Regions from separate parts of the Peribacillus sp. FSL M8-0224 genome, predicted to be linked through region 1. Evidence: riboswitches for the same ligand, from Rfam matches in the RefSeq annotation. Region 1 holds a riboswitch; each other region holds the start of a gene.
The links. A riboswitch is a leader RNA that binds a small molecule or an ion and turns the genes downstream of it on or off. The one in region 1 is predicted to bind S-adenosylmethionine.
Positions count from the first base shown of each region.

Region 1 (3,563 bases):
CCGCCAATTCCGGATCTTTCACGACCGCAAGCCCAGCTACCACATCACTATGGCCGGATAAAAACTTCGTCGCGCTATGAAGGACAACATCAGCGCCCAGATTCAGCGGTTTTTGCAATGCGGGCGTCAAGAATGTATTATCAACAAAACTTAAGGCACCAGCTTTTTTTGCGATATCACATACAGCTTGAATATCGGTCACTTTAAGTAACGGATTTGAAGGCGTTTCAATGTATATGGCCCTGGTATTTGGCTGAACCGCCGCTTTGACACTTTCAAGGTCCGTCATGTCAACGAAGGTATGCTCAATATTGAAACGGTTCAATACGCTTGTGACCATCCTGAACGTTCCGCCATACACATCTTCGGAAATGACGATATGGTCTCCGGCAGACAATAGGAGGAAGGCTGTTGAAATGGCAGCCATACCTGATGAAAAGGCAAAGCCGTGAGTGCCTTCCTCTAGATCGGCAATGATATCTTCAAGTGCCTCGCGAGTTGGGTTCCCGCTTCTGCTGTAGTCATATTTGCCGAATTGATCGATATCGGATTGATGGAAAGTCGATGCATGCTGAATGGGGACGCTCACACCGCCCGTTACCGGATCGAATTTATGTTGATTATGAAGTAATTTCGTTTCAAAGCTAAAATCATGATCTGTCATCGTAGTGCCTCCCTTTTTACATGTGCGAATGCTTGCTGCAAGTCACCAATCAAATCGTCGCTATCTTCGATGCCAACGGAGAAGCGGAGCAATCGATTACAAACCCCGTTTGCCATTCTGACTTCAAGCGGTATATCGGCATGTGTTTGTGTGGCAGGATAGGTGATGAAGCTTTCGACCCCTCCAAGGCTTTCTGCAAAGGAAATTAATGAGAGCGATTGTAAAAATGGGTTGACCGCCGCTTCATCAATGATGCGGAAAGAAATCATGCCGCCTCGGCCTGGATACAATACGTCCGTAACACAATCATGCTCCGATAAGTAATCTACAAGTATCTTGGCATTCTTTTCATGACGCTCCATCCGCAATGCCAGGGTTTTCATTCCGCGCATCAACAGCCAAGAATCAAATGGGCTCAAGACAGCTCCAGTGCCATTATGATGGAAGGCCAGTGCATCACATAACTCAGCGCCGCTAGCAACGATCAGTCCGGCGAGCACATCATTATGACCACCGAGATACTTGGTTGCACTGTGGATCACAATATCCGCTCCAAGCAAGATGGGTTGTTGAATAAGAGGCGTGTAAAAAGTGTTATCAACGATTAGCAATAAATTATATCGTTTAGCCAATGCGGCAACGGCGCTAATATCCGTTTGCTGCATAAGAGGGTTAGTGGGAGTTTCGATGAAGATGGCTTTCGTGTGAGGAGTGATGGCTTTTTCGATATCCTCCAAACAACAAGTGTTTACATAGTCACACTGCAATCCCCATTTTTTAAAACCTTGTTCTAACAGCCGATATGTACCGCCATAAAGATCTTCACTGACAATCCACGCATCACCAGATTTAAAAAGGGCGAGTATAGTGGAGATGGCGGCCATTCCTGAACTGCAGGCATAGCCTTGGTCTCCTTTTTCCAGATCGGCGATGGATCGCTCCAATAGCTGGCGGGTAGGGTTACCTGTCCTTGTGTAGTCGAATCCCGTCGATTGACCGATTCCTTCGTGGCGAAAAGCTGTTGAAAAGTATACCGGCGGATTGACTGTTCCTGTCGCCGTTTCACTGCGATTTCCTAATTGAGCAAGATATGTTTCAGGTTTATACATGGTTTTCACTGCTCCTTTGAGTTAAATAAAATAAAAAAAAGTCTTCTTTAAGAAGAAGACTTTGATTAAGTAGTGACGAGTCATTCTTCTTATCTTCCAAGTTCATAAACTTGTGGAATTAGCACCTTTTCATTGGTTTGAAACAAATGAAGGTTGCTGAGGTGTCATCGGGCCATTCCCTCTACCTCTCTCGATAAGAGTTTAGATTATTCAATTTCTTTTGAATTTACTATATATACAAAATACTGTCAAGGACATTTTGGGAGTGATGATGTGTTGGTGTTCATGGCCAGGTCAATTGAAGCCTAGCGGTGCCTACACTTTATGTGTCAAAAAAGAATATCCAAATTTTCATCTAAATATGAATGGCCTAGGATTTTTCAGAAATATGGAAAGGGTCAGCGGGATATTTTTGCTTTAAAATAATAAAGTTTGTACAATGTATGGAGAGAAAGAATAATCCGACATTATTCATTTCATATGCAAAAATTCTTCAATGAATAGTGCAAACTTAGGAGGAGAACACATGGAATACAGAATCGAACGAGATACGATGGGTGAAGTGAAAGTTCCTGCTGATAAATATTGGGGAGCACAAACTGAGAGAAGCCGTAACAATTTCAAAATCGGTAACGAAAAAATGCCGATTGAATTGGTTCGTGCATTTGCATACGTTAAACAAGCTGCTGCAAAGGTGAACTTTGATCTTGGTGATCTTTCCGAAGTTAAAAAGAACGCCATCGTCAAGATTTGCGGCGAAATCCTTGAAGGTACGCTTGATGAACATTTCCCGCTTGTAGTTTGGCAAACGGGAAGCGGTACGCAAAGTAATATGAATGTGAATGAAGTGGTCGCGAACAAAGGGAATGAATGGTTAAAAGAAAATGGTGAATCGGAAATCCTTCACCCGAATGATGATGTTAACAAGGCACAAAGCTCAAATGATACTTTCCCGACTGCCATGCATATTGCAGCCTTTATGGAAGTCGCTGAAAAATTGGTTCCTGCCATCAAAGCACTTCGTGATACATTCGATACAAAAGAAAAAGAATTTTGGGATGTCGTGAAAATCGGCCGGACACATCTTCAAGATGCTACACCCTTAACATTAGGACAAGAAATTTCCGGTTGGAAAGCGATGCTCGATAAAGATTTGGCGATGATTGAGGAAAGCAGCCAAAAACTATTGAACCTTGCTTTAGGCGGAACGGCTGTAGGAACCGGAATCAATACAAAGAAAGAATTCCCGGGACTTTCTGCCAAACAAATTGCAGCGGATACAGGATATCCTTTTGTCACATCTGATAATAAGTTCCATGCATTGACTAGCCATAACGAAATCGTCTACGCACACGGTGCTTTGAAAGCATTGGCGGCGGATTTAATGAAAATTGCGAACGATGTCAGATGGCTTGCAAGCGGACCGAGAAGCGGAATCGGAGAAATTGCCATTCCGGAAAACGAGCCGGGCAGCTCCATCATGCCAGGTAAAGTCAATCCGACCCAAAGTGAAGCGCTTACCATGATTGCGACACAAATCGTGGGTAACGATGCTACAATTGGCTTTGCAGCAAGCCAAGGTAACTTTGAATTGAATGTGTTCAAACCAGTCATCATCTATAACTTCCTGCAAACGGTCAAATTATTGACGGAAGGCATTCATTCCTTCAACGATAATTGTGCGGTTGGCATCACTGCAAATGAAGATAAGATTAAAGAAAATGTAGAGCGTTCCCTTATGCTGGTAACAGCATTGAACCCGCATATCGGTTATGAAAAAGCAGCCAAGA
Region 1 covers NZ_JBBOOJ010000001.1:822,830-826,392, forward strand. Annotated here, with positions in the region: gene metC (cystathionine beta-lyase) at 1-664, opposite strand, end outside; gene MKX49_RS03935 (methionine biosynthesis PLP-dependent protein) at 661-1,773, opposite strand; SAM riboswitch class I at 1,860-1,973, opposite strand; gene fumC (class II fumarate hydratase) at 2,300-3,563, shown strand, end outside.

Region 2 (3,563 bases), 790 kb from region 1:
AAACACGCCGTCAGCGCGGGACTATTGTCGATGTGACAATCATCAGTGACTACCTAAGAAATAATCATCTGCGGTTATTGGATACACCGGGGTTCAATGGGGAACAAAGCGTGGAATCCGATTTCCAAGGCTATTTACATGGCAGTGATGGCCTGATGTTCGTTCTTGACGCCCGGGCTCCTTTCACGGGCAGCGAAAGGGATCTGTTATTGGAAATTCAAATGATGGCTCCGAAACTGCCGATCCATTTCCTATTAAATAAAATGGATACGATATACAGTGATCAGGTCGCAGTCCGGATGGAAGACGAAACATGGGATAAAGTGAATGCATATTTCCCGAATGCGAAAGTGTTCGCTTTCTCCAAACATTATGACAGCAGGCAGCAATTGAAGGACCTTTCAGCCTTCCTTCAATCGAATTATCAAGATGATAATTGGAAGGAAAGAAGATCTGAAAAAATCCTGGCATTCATTCGTAAAACTTTATCTTATCTATTAGAAAAACGGACAGCCAATGAGCGGAAATGCGAGCATTCCATCTCGTGGAATGAGCAGATGGAAGTCAAACTGAATGGAGCGGTCAATCAACTGGCTGATCTGGAAAAAGAAAAAAGTGAAAATATCATAAGGTCGTATCGTTCGCTTAAGGACGAAGTGAAAAGTCAGCTTTATTCAAAAATTCCTGAATTACTGAGGGATTGCTCTAAATCGTTAACGGAAAGCAGTGATTTCAGTCAGGTCCATGTACAGTTAAACCAGGAAATGAATGAGCGGATTCAAAACTTCATTTCTGACAAGATCATGCCTCAATATTACCGTTCTCTTCAAGACTGGATTGCCAGTTCCCAAATGGAGTTCTCACAAAGCCAGCAGTTCATGGATGAGATGAGTGCCGGATTCAATGAATTATACAAAGAAGAACGGATTACACTGGCAGGTGACTTCAGGGTGTTGGATGACTGGCGTCGTGATGCCGACCGGATGACAAGCAGTATCCGCATCGAAAACGTTAATATCCTTTTGCGCAGGACTCCATCACAATTGCTGCTTAAAGGAGCAGGGAAGCTATTTGGGGCGATACCGCAAAATAAGGCCAATATGTACAATCGTTACAAGAAATACCTGGAAAGTGAAGATTACCTGGATGTTGCCGAAATGATCACGGAACGTTTTCTAACCCAATTTGGATTGTTTGAAAAATCATTGGATCGGGACATCTCACTTTTCTATCGCAGTTCATTTGCCTTACTTCAAAAAACGATAGAGCAGACGCAGACTGAAATAAAAGACTACCAGGCTGCATTGGAGCATATGAAAGAAAATCCTGAGGTTTACCGTGATCCGATCACGTTGTTCGAAGTGAAATTAAGGCAGTTGGAGAGGCTTGAAAAAATCGAGAAAAAGCGTCTAGCCCAGCTTCAAAGAAAATAAAAATAACGGGAAACATTTCAAATATTCAAAAATCTATTGACTTTACGACTATATCCCTATAAAGTGATAATTACGAAAACGTAACACAATATATCTCTTATCAAGAGTGGCGGAGGGACTGGCCCTAAGATGCCCAGCAACCGTTCCATTAGGAATTGGTGCTAAATCCTGCAAAACAGAAATGTTTTGACAGATAAGAGAGGGAAAAGTCTGCAAAACAGCCGATTAAACCTCTCTATATTAGAGAGGTTTTTATTTTGGGATTTACACCGACTTAACTGATAAGACTAATGAGAAAACATGGAGGGAAACAAGATGAGAAGGTCTATTAAAGGGATATTCATTTCTGCCATCGCTTCGGCTTTGCTTTTAACGGGTTGCTCTGCAGGGCAGAGTTCCACAGAATCGAAGAAAGAAGAAAAAGTATCATTTGAAAATGTCCCGGAGAGATTTGCTGATGGCGATGGAGCCAAAATCAAGGTGATCCGTAAAATTGGCGGTGATGATCATACTGCCCAATACCTGGCGGGGGCGAAAGAAGAAGGAGAAGCACTGGGGTTTCAAGTGGATACGTACACAGCCAATGGTGATACGGCTAAATTCCATGATGCGATAGCACAGGCTTTGGAGGAAGATTACGACGGCTATATCATTTCACATGGTGATGATGCCGCAACTGTAAATGACGTTCAGAAGTTGGTTGATGCAGGTAAAAGCGTTGTCACATTCGATTCAATAAGCGATCTATCTAAAATAGAGGGCGTGACATTAACTTCACAAGATGATGAAGCGCTGGCAACACTGGCTTTCGATAAACTGATAAAAGAACAGAAAGGTGAAGCGGCAATTGCATATCTTTGGGTGGATGGTTTTCCTCCAATGGTAAGAAGAAATGCAGTCTATCAGGAAAAATTAAAAGAAAATCCTGGGATTAAAGAAGTCGAAAGATTCGGAGTGGCATCCGCTGATACTTCGGTGCAGACACAAAATGCTGTAGCCGCAATGCTGAATAAATACCCTAAAGGTAAATTGGATGCCATTTTCGCAACATGGGATGCCTTTGCTATCGGTGCAGCCCGGGCGATTAAAGAAGCGGGCCGCGATGAAGTAAAGATATATGGAATTGATGTTTCGAACGCAGATCTCCAGGAGATCCAATCGGCTGATAGCTCATGGTCCTACACGGCAGCAGTCGATCCCAAGTTGATCGGTGCAGTGAATATGAGGATATTGGCTAAAAAATTAGCTGGCGAAGAAACGCCGCAAACATATGATTTGGAGGCATCACTTATTTCGCAAAAGCAAATCCAAGCTTCAAAAGAAGCGGTAAACATGGCAAACCTGTCTGATATTGTCGATGGCTGGGGGGTATCGACGGAATTTGAAGAAGATTGGATGAAGGTTTTGAAAGATCATTATAAAAAATAAAAAGAGACACTCTCTTTCCAGCGAAGGGAGTGTCTGTTCTATAAGGGGGAATGGACATGGGCAAGCAACTAGAAATGAAGAAGATTTCGATTGAATTTCCGGGGGTGAAGGCGCTGAGTGATGTTGATTTTTCCGTACAATCAGGAACAGCCCACGCATTGGTCGGTGCAAACGGAGCAGGGAAATCGACGTTAATGAAAGTTTTATCGGGAGCCCATGTTCATTATTCAGGTGACATTTTTATTGATGGGATGAAGTGGGATATCCGCTCGCCAAAAGCTGCTCAGGGACAGGGCATTCAAATAGTTTATCAGGAAGTGGATACCGCCCTCATCCCTTATTTAACAGTTGGGGAAAATGTAATGTTGAATGATATGGTCCAAAACATGGGAAAAAAACAAAGGGTACAATGGAAAGAACTGCACAACAAAGCCACTTCTATTCTTGAAGATATGAAAATTCATGTCCCTTCGAAAAAGCTGGTTAGAGACCTTACCTTGGCTGAAAAACAGATGGTCCTGATAGCAAGAGCCGTTTCGACAGAATGCAAATTCCTGATTCTCGACGAGCCAACTGCTCCGTTAAGTCATACGGAGACGACGGAACTTTTTCGAATTGTAAATGAGTTAAAGCAAAAAGGCGTGGCAATCATTTTCATTTCACATTGTCTGCCTGAGATTTTTGAAATCTGTGAGGAAATTA
Region 2 covers NZ_JBBOOJ010000001.1:34,835-38,397, forward strand. Annotated here, with positions in the region: gene MKX49_RS00175 (GTPase domain-containing protein) at 1-1,433, shown strand, start outside; SAM riboswitch class I at 1,528-1,633, shown strand; gene MKX49_RS00180 (sugar ABC transporter substrate-binding protein) at 1,749-2,861, shown strand; gene MKX49_RS00185 (sugar ABC transporter ATP-binding protein) at 2,918-3,563, shown strand, end outside.
Region 2: linked by a shared signal. The riboswitch ahead of MKX49_RS00180 (sugar ABC transporter substrate-binding protein) and the one ahead of MKX49_RS03935 (methionine biosynthesis PLP-dependent protein) in region 1 are both predicted to bind S-adenosylmethionine.

Region 3 (3,563 bases), 1.6 Mb from region 1:
TTTACAGTAAAAACTATGTTCAAAGAATAATAGCGTGATCCCTAACTCATCTGCATTGAAATTCCCAAAGATTTTTTGAGCATCGTATGTGCCATAATAATCGCCCACACCCGCATGATCACGTCCGACGATAAAATGGGTACAACCATAATTTTTACGGACCATCGCGTGGAAAATGGCTTCTCTAGGTCCTGCATAACGCATGGCAGCAGGGAAAACTGCAAGGGAGACGCGATCCTTAGGATAATATTTATCAAGCAGCACTTTATAGCTTTCCATTCTTACATCTGCCGGAATGTCATCTGATTTAGTGGCACCGACTAGAGGATTTAAGAATAAACCGTCGACGATTTCCAATGCTGTCTTTTGGATATATTCATGTGCACGGTGAACAGGGTTCCTCGTTTGGAAACCGACAACCGTTTCCCATCCTTTTTCAGCGAAAGCCTTCCTTGTCTCGACTGGGTCCAAATAATGAGCTTGAAATAGCGGACGCTCTATTCTCTTGATCAACTTTATTTCCCCGCCGACATATACATCCCCGCGGTTATATAAATTTTTCACTCCAGGATGCTTCTCATCATCTGTTTGATATACCAATGTCGCTTCCAATTGCTTATCTGGAGTGTAAATATCGGAAACGGAGAGAACCCCGTAAGTTTCACCTTCATGGGTTAATGTTACTTCTTCACCTATAGTAAGGCTTTCTGCAGCTTCTTCGGTCAAAGGCAGCGTAATCGGGATGCTCCATACATGTCCGCTGCTAAGCCTCATATCCTTCACCACTGTCTCATAGTCACTTTTTGTAAAGAATCCTTTAATCGGGCTGTAGGCACCAGTGCCTATCAATTCAAGATCGCTTAAAGCAATTTCATCGATTTCGATTGACTTCGTTATTTTACTAAAATCATATTTTGGTTCCCAAAGATCGATTAATGTTCCTCCGTGCGGTAAACTGATTGTCATGCTAATTTCCCCCTATGGCTTCTATTTATTTAAGCCTATAATTTCTATTTATTTAAGATAAATGCAATCCGCATTCCGTTTTTTGAGCTCCTTGCCAACGGCCTGAGCGTAAATCATCTGCATTGAAGGCAGGTGCAGTACACGTTTTACATCCAATGCTCGGATATCCATTATCATGCAGGACATTATATGGAAGTCCATTTTTGTGGGCATAGCGCCAAACATCTTTCCATGTCCAATGTATGAGTGGGCATATTTTAACTGATTTGAACTTATTATCCTTATTGATATACTCGGTCTTAGCCCTTGTTTCGGATTGCTCCCTCCGCAGTCCCGAAAGCCAGGCTGTTGCCGATGAAAGCACATCTGTAAGCGGAACGATTTTACGGATGTTACAGCACTTATTGGAATCACTAAGCCATAATTCATCGCCATATTCCGCCGCTTGTTCCTCAAGCGTCAAGTCAGGTTTCTTCATTTCGATCAAAAGCTTCGGATATCGCTTCTTCACTTCCTCGATCAATTGGTAAGTTTCCTCAAAATGAACATCTGTATCAAGGAAAACTATTTTAGCCGAAGGATTGACCTTCGCCAATAAATCCGTAAGCACGATGCCTTCAATACCAAAACTGCAAGCATAAATCAGTTTGTCTCCATAATGGTCATTCGCCCATTGCAGAACTTCCAAAGCACCTTTTGTCTCACTGTCTGCAGGAAATACAGGGAAGTCCCCTGTATTGAAATTTTCATAGTTTATTAATGCAGCCAACTTTGTAGCCCCCTCTAAAAACTTGCTGTATCAGGTTAGAGTAACTGTTGATCAATTCCCGTTGTAATATTCCCCGGGTTATTTGAATCTAGGAAAAAGAGACGAATCTAACCAATACTCTCTTTATATCAGTTAAACCCGCCTCTAGTTTTTCTAGTCAGCAGATACCTTATTTAATTCTTAGTTTTTCATTTCTCTCCATTTGAATGATTTTACCATCCTGGACAATAAGTGTAATGGATCCATATTTCATTGAATTAAGCATTTCTTGAAGTCGTTCAAAAATTTCTTCAAGCTGATTCTCTTTATCCAAACCAGTTCCTCCTTTAAGAAAATCCGCGAATATTTTATTTTAAATTTCTTAGATTTATATAATTCCATACAAACTTACATTGTTATGGTCTGCCTAAAATTTTCACAAAAAACAAAAATCTTTCCATGATGGAAAGATCGCAAGGTAAATATCTTTACCTTATCTTCCAAAATGATCAACATTTTGTTGGAGGTAGCACCTTGCATCCATCATGCAGGTTGCTGGACTTCAAAGGGCCAATTCCCTCCGTCGCTCTGGATAAGTTTTATTATTTTAAATATTAACATATATTTAATCCTTGTCAATGGAGTTTTCTTATAAAATAACTTGGTTTAATATTATGGATGAACTGTTATTTTTATACACACTATTCAATTTATGATTTTATGTTCATATAAATGCGAAAATAGACTCGTCTTTTTAGATAAAGTCTCCAAAAAAATGAGTCTATTTTCATTATTAGGCCTATTATTGACGCGTGTTATTCTAAAAAAAATTTCTAGGGTTCCAGTCTTTTTATAGAAGGAATTAATTTATTGAAGTCATTAATTTCTTAACTGTATCGCTTCTACAAATTCTTGAACCTGACTCTGGACGCGATCAATTAAATGCAAATCATTGATCGGGTTTTCTGGATTCTGTTTATCTATTTCCTTATCAACAAAATAAATCCCCTGCAGCGGCTCGCCTTTTAATATTGAAATTAATGGTTTAAGCGCATAGTCAATCGCCAATAGATGCCTGTTACTTCCACCAATCATGATTGGCAGCACCGGCTTCCCCTTAAAAGCACCTTCTGGCAGCAAATCAATCAATGCTTTCAATACACCTGTATAAGAAGCCTTATAAACCGGTGAACCTATAATGACTCCTCTGGCCGCTTGAATTCTCTCTGAAAGCTTTGAGATATCCTCGCTATTATATTTCCCTTGGAATAAATCATCTGCTGAGAAATCCGTAATCGAGAAATAAGCTGTAGTAAATCCTGCATTTTCGACTAATGATTGAATATGTTTTAGTGAAATGTCCGTTCTTGATGGAATAGCCGGACTTCCTGATAAAATTACGATATCGCTCATTTGATACCCTCCAATGTTACAAGATTTCCAGATATAATTTTCTTAAAGCATTTCGTGAAGTATACATTTATCGTAATTGTCTGAAAAATATAAGTCAAATCTTACACTCTGGACATCTACTCTGAATGAAAAAAGAAACGGTCATATTTACGGCTTGATGCTCATGCCCTTAAATATGACCGTTTCATTATGTATGATTTTGTTTCCCATGAATACCATATACCAAAAGTTGAGCAATGCTCTTAATTCGTTCAGAAGTAAAATATGGCTCCTTTTTTTGTTGATGGATCTCATAATGTGTAGATAAAGCCAATGTGAAAGAAATGATCCCTACATTAAATAAAATAATATCAGAGATATATTGTATCTCTCCGCTATCTATTCTCTTCTGTATTTCAATATGCCTGGCATTTGGCTTGAAAATCTGATCTACATA
Region 3 covers NZ_JBBOOJ010000001.1:2,411,457-2,415,019, forward strand. Annotated here, with positions in the region: gene sat (sulfate adenylyltransferase) at 1-966, opposite strand, end outside; gene MKX49_RS11590 (phosphoadenylyl-sulfate reductase) at 1,019-1,735, opposite strand; gene MKX49_RS11595 (YezD family protein) at 1,905-2,048, opposite strand; SAM riboswitch class I at 2,205-2,313, opposite strand; gene ssuE (NADPH-dependent FMN reductase) at 2,594-3,127, opposite strand; gene MKX49_RS11605 (TetR/AcrR family transcriptional regulator) at 3,315-3,563, opposite strand, start outside.
Region 3: linked by a shared signal. The riboswitch ahead of MKX49_RS11595 (YezD family protein) and the one ahead of MKX49_RS03935 (methionine biosynthesis PLP-dependent protein) in region 1 are both predicted to bind S-adenosylmethionine.

Region 4 (3,563 bases), 230 kb from region 1:
AAACCAAAAAGAGCAGCTTTTTCTCCCAATAGGAGGGTTGCAAGCGGATAACAGGCCAGGGAACCGAGAATGCCGGTCCCGATCACTTCCCCTAAACAGGCGAATTTTAAGCTTTGTGTTTTTCGATAAAGGATGGCGGCCAAAAGTGCACCAATCATGCTGCCGGGAAAGGCGAAAATTGAACCGGTACCAGACATGTTTCTAATGATGGAAACTAAAAAAGCTTGTGTCACAGCATATGTAGGCCCCAATAGAACCGCCGTCAGGACATTTGCCAGATGTTGAATAGGAAAGATTTTTGCAAATCCTGCAGGGATGAAAATAAATGAACTGGTCAGCGTCGTTAAAGCCGTGATCATGGCTGTCAATGTCAGTTTCTTGATAGGATTCATCCTCATGTCAACCACCTACAGAGGCCAATCCTGCTCATTTTGAACCATGTCCCAGAATAAATATTCATATCGGGAAGTAACCAAAAAGTGCTTTTCTAATCTAAGAAGTTCCTTTTCAGGCATGCCTTCCGTCAATTCTTCCAACAAAGTGATCAGCCACTTGTGTGCTTCCCCGAATTCAGGAGATGAATAGGACCTTATCCAATCTGCGTAGCGATTGTTTTCCAGTGCTGCTCCATTTTGTTCTTTTAATAGCAAACCGATTTCATAATAATCCCAAGCGCAGGGCAGGAGACAGGCGATCAAGTCTGCCAAAGTCCCATGCTGAGCTGCATTTAGCATGTAACCTGTATAGGCTAGAGTGGTTGGAGTAGGTTCTGTACTTTCCAATTCCTTGGAGCTGATCCCGAATTCGGAAGCATAATGCCGATGAATATCCATTTCCACTTGAAGGGTTTCATTTAAAATGCTCGCAAATTTTGCCATGGTTTCGATGTTATGGGCTTTGATGACACCTAAAGCAAAGAGCTTGGAATAATCCATGAGATAGACATAGTCCTGCTTCAGGTAATAGGCAAATTTCTTTTCAGGAAGTGTACCGTTTCCAATTGCCTGGACAAAGGGATGTGAATGGTTCCTTTTCCAAATCTCTTTTGCCCGTGCATGCAGTCTATCACTGAATGTTTCTAATTTTGTATTCTCCATTGTTCATCCTCCTATAGAATGGCTCCTTTTGTTGAATAAAAAACCCCGTTCCTGAATACGGAACGGGGTAGATGGATATAGTCTGTAAAATGGACGATATCATCCACTTCCCTCCGCCGGTATGAGCCGGTTCAGGTTCAAAGGGTCCGGAACTAATTCCATCTCAGTCTTAAAAAAGACTCCCCTAGTGGTGTGAATTGTATGTAATTACTGACATCATATCAGAAAGACAAGAAAATGCAACCCGTATTTGAAAGAGGAATCACTTTATGTCCAGGAAAAAAGGGAGAACCAGGTAATTGACTTTTGAAGATTATTAGGTTAGAATCATTTCTACATCATTATATATCGAATTCTTATCCAGAGAGGTGGAGGGACTTGGCCCTAAGAAACCTCGGCAGCGGACCCGTTTAGGGAACTGTGCTAAATCCAACAAGCATATGCTTGGAAGATAAGAAGAGCCGTACGGACACTGTCAGCCTCTTCTTAAATTAGAAGGGGCTTTTATTTTTGGGAAATAACGTTTAGTGACATACTAGAAAAGGTATATATAATTTGGTGAAATCAAACAAGTTGATAAAGTTTAGCTAACTAGAAGCAGGCACTAGGACGACTGGGAAAGGAGCCATTTACATGGCAGAATTATTTAAGAGGATTGAACAGAGGAAGGCAAAACTCATTGAAGAGCTATTGGCCAATGGAGTATACAAAACCTCTGATGAAAGGCACCTTTATGATGCCCCATTAAAAGTACTTGAAGATGAATATAAGATTGTTATAAATAGACCTAATAACGAGTCACCTTCTGAATGGATGACATAGTAAACGGAATACAATATTTGGATTTTTGGATAAGGGATATGATGTAAGCATTCGCAGTCTACACTAGTGGATGCTTTTTTTGCGTTTATTAGAAAACGACACAAATTATACATAATTAAATAACAAAATAGGTGTTTTGTCACATTTGACCTATAAAATAACACATTTAATTTCTGAAAAATAGTTGATTTTAACTAGTGGTTTCATTATGATGAAAGTGTAAAAATATTGAATAAATGGGAGGTGACTATGATGCCTTGCCGTAAGGTAACTATAGAAAAAGTAGAAGAGAAGAGACAGGAAATGATAAAGTTGGGAGCGATTTACGGCTTAACAAGTCTGCTGACTGTACAAGCCAGTCAAGAATTGGATACGCTATTGAATACGTTAGCAAGTAAAAGAGATTCTGAATATTTTTCCCTTCAAGAAGCATATAGGTATTTTTAAATTAGCAATTCGACCTGTATTAATCTGAAAAAGCTACTGCTCAAGGCAATAGCTCTAAAGAATTATATATTAAATATCGACACGTTTACCTAGAATGATCAAATCCCGCTCAATGCCATCCATCTCGGCAACTTGAGGTAAATGTGCCCATTCTTCAAACCCGAATTTGGAAAAAAGCTTAAGGCTTGGTGTATTATGGGCGAAAATGAAACCCAATAAAGTCTTAACGCCTAATTTTGGACTCAATTCAATTGCCTTTCGAATCGAAATTTGTCCAATTCCTTTTCCCCGGAAATAATCATCAATGTAAATACTGATTTCGGCAGTGGAATTATATGCCGGTCGGCCATAAAAGGATTGAAAGCTCATCCATCCAGCGGTTTTCCCTTCTATAGTAATGATATATAGCGGTCTACTTTCTGAATGATGTTCCTCAAACCATTTAACCCTCGATTGGACGGATACAGGTTCCGTATCTGCCGTGACCATTCTTGAAGCAATTGTCGAATTATATATTTCAACAATTCTGGGTAGATCAGATAGTTCTGCCTCTCTAAACTCTATGTGTTCTTCCATGATTTAAACTCCTAACTATCATTTATTCAATCTCCAGAATGAAGGGTAATCCCGTTTCCATTGAAAGTTTTATATTATCATACACTCTTTATTCTTTATCTGACAATTCTTTTTTATGTTAGTACTGCAGATTTTTTGGGTATGAAAAAGATTAAATACTTCTAGTAAAAAGACAAGAGGAGAACCAAATGAAAAAATTGGCAGGTATATTGATTATCGTACTGGTTATATGTTTTGCTGCATATGAATTTCAGGCCTCGGAGTCGGAAGATGTGCAAAGGGTCATGGCTTTTGGAGATTCATTAACCTATGGAAAAGGGGATAAGGACGGGGAAGGATATATAGATGGCCTTGAGGATGAATTGAATAATCCGCAATCGGAGCAAAAAGTGAGTTTTTGGAATTACGGTATTAAAGGCCAGGAAACGGATGGGGTGATGAAACAGCTAGATGATTACCGCATTAAAACGAAACTTGATGAAGCCGATACTTTCATTGTTTTTATTGGAACGAATGACTTGATCAATAGTAATGGCGGGAACTTGGAGAAAATAAGTGACCGAAAAATCAATGAGGGTAAACGGGAATATATCAACCATCTGAAAAAAATTACATCAACAC
Region 4 covers NZ_JBBOOJ010000001.1:1,057,240-1,060,802, forward strand. Annotated here, with positions in the region: gene thiW (energy coupling factor transporter S component ThiW) at 1-392, opposite strand, end outside; gene tenA (thiaminase II) at 408-1,097, opposite strand; TPP riboswitch at 1,189-1,293, opposite strand; SAM riboswitch class I at 1,451-1,555, shown strand; gene MKX49_RS05110 (Fur-regulated basic protein FbpA) at 1,731-1,919, shown strand; gene MKX49_RS05115 (aspartyl-phosphate phosphatase Spo0E family protein) at 2,169-2,366, shown strand; gene MKX49_RS05120 (GNAT family N-acetyltransferase) at 2,436-2,942, opposite strand; gene MKX49_RS05125 (DUF459 domain-containing protein) at 3,131-3,563, shown strand, end outside.
Region 4: linked by a shared signal. The riboswitch ahead of MKX49_RS05110 (Fur-regulated basic protein FbpA) and the one ahead of MKX49_RS03935 (methionine biosynthesis PLP-dependent protein) in region 1 are both predicted to bind S-adenosylmethionine.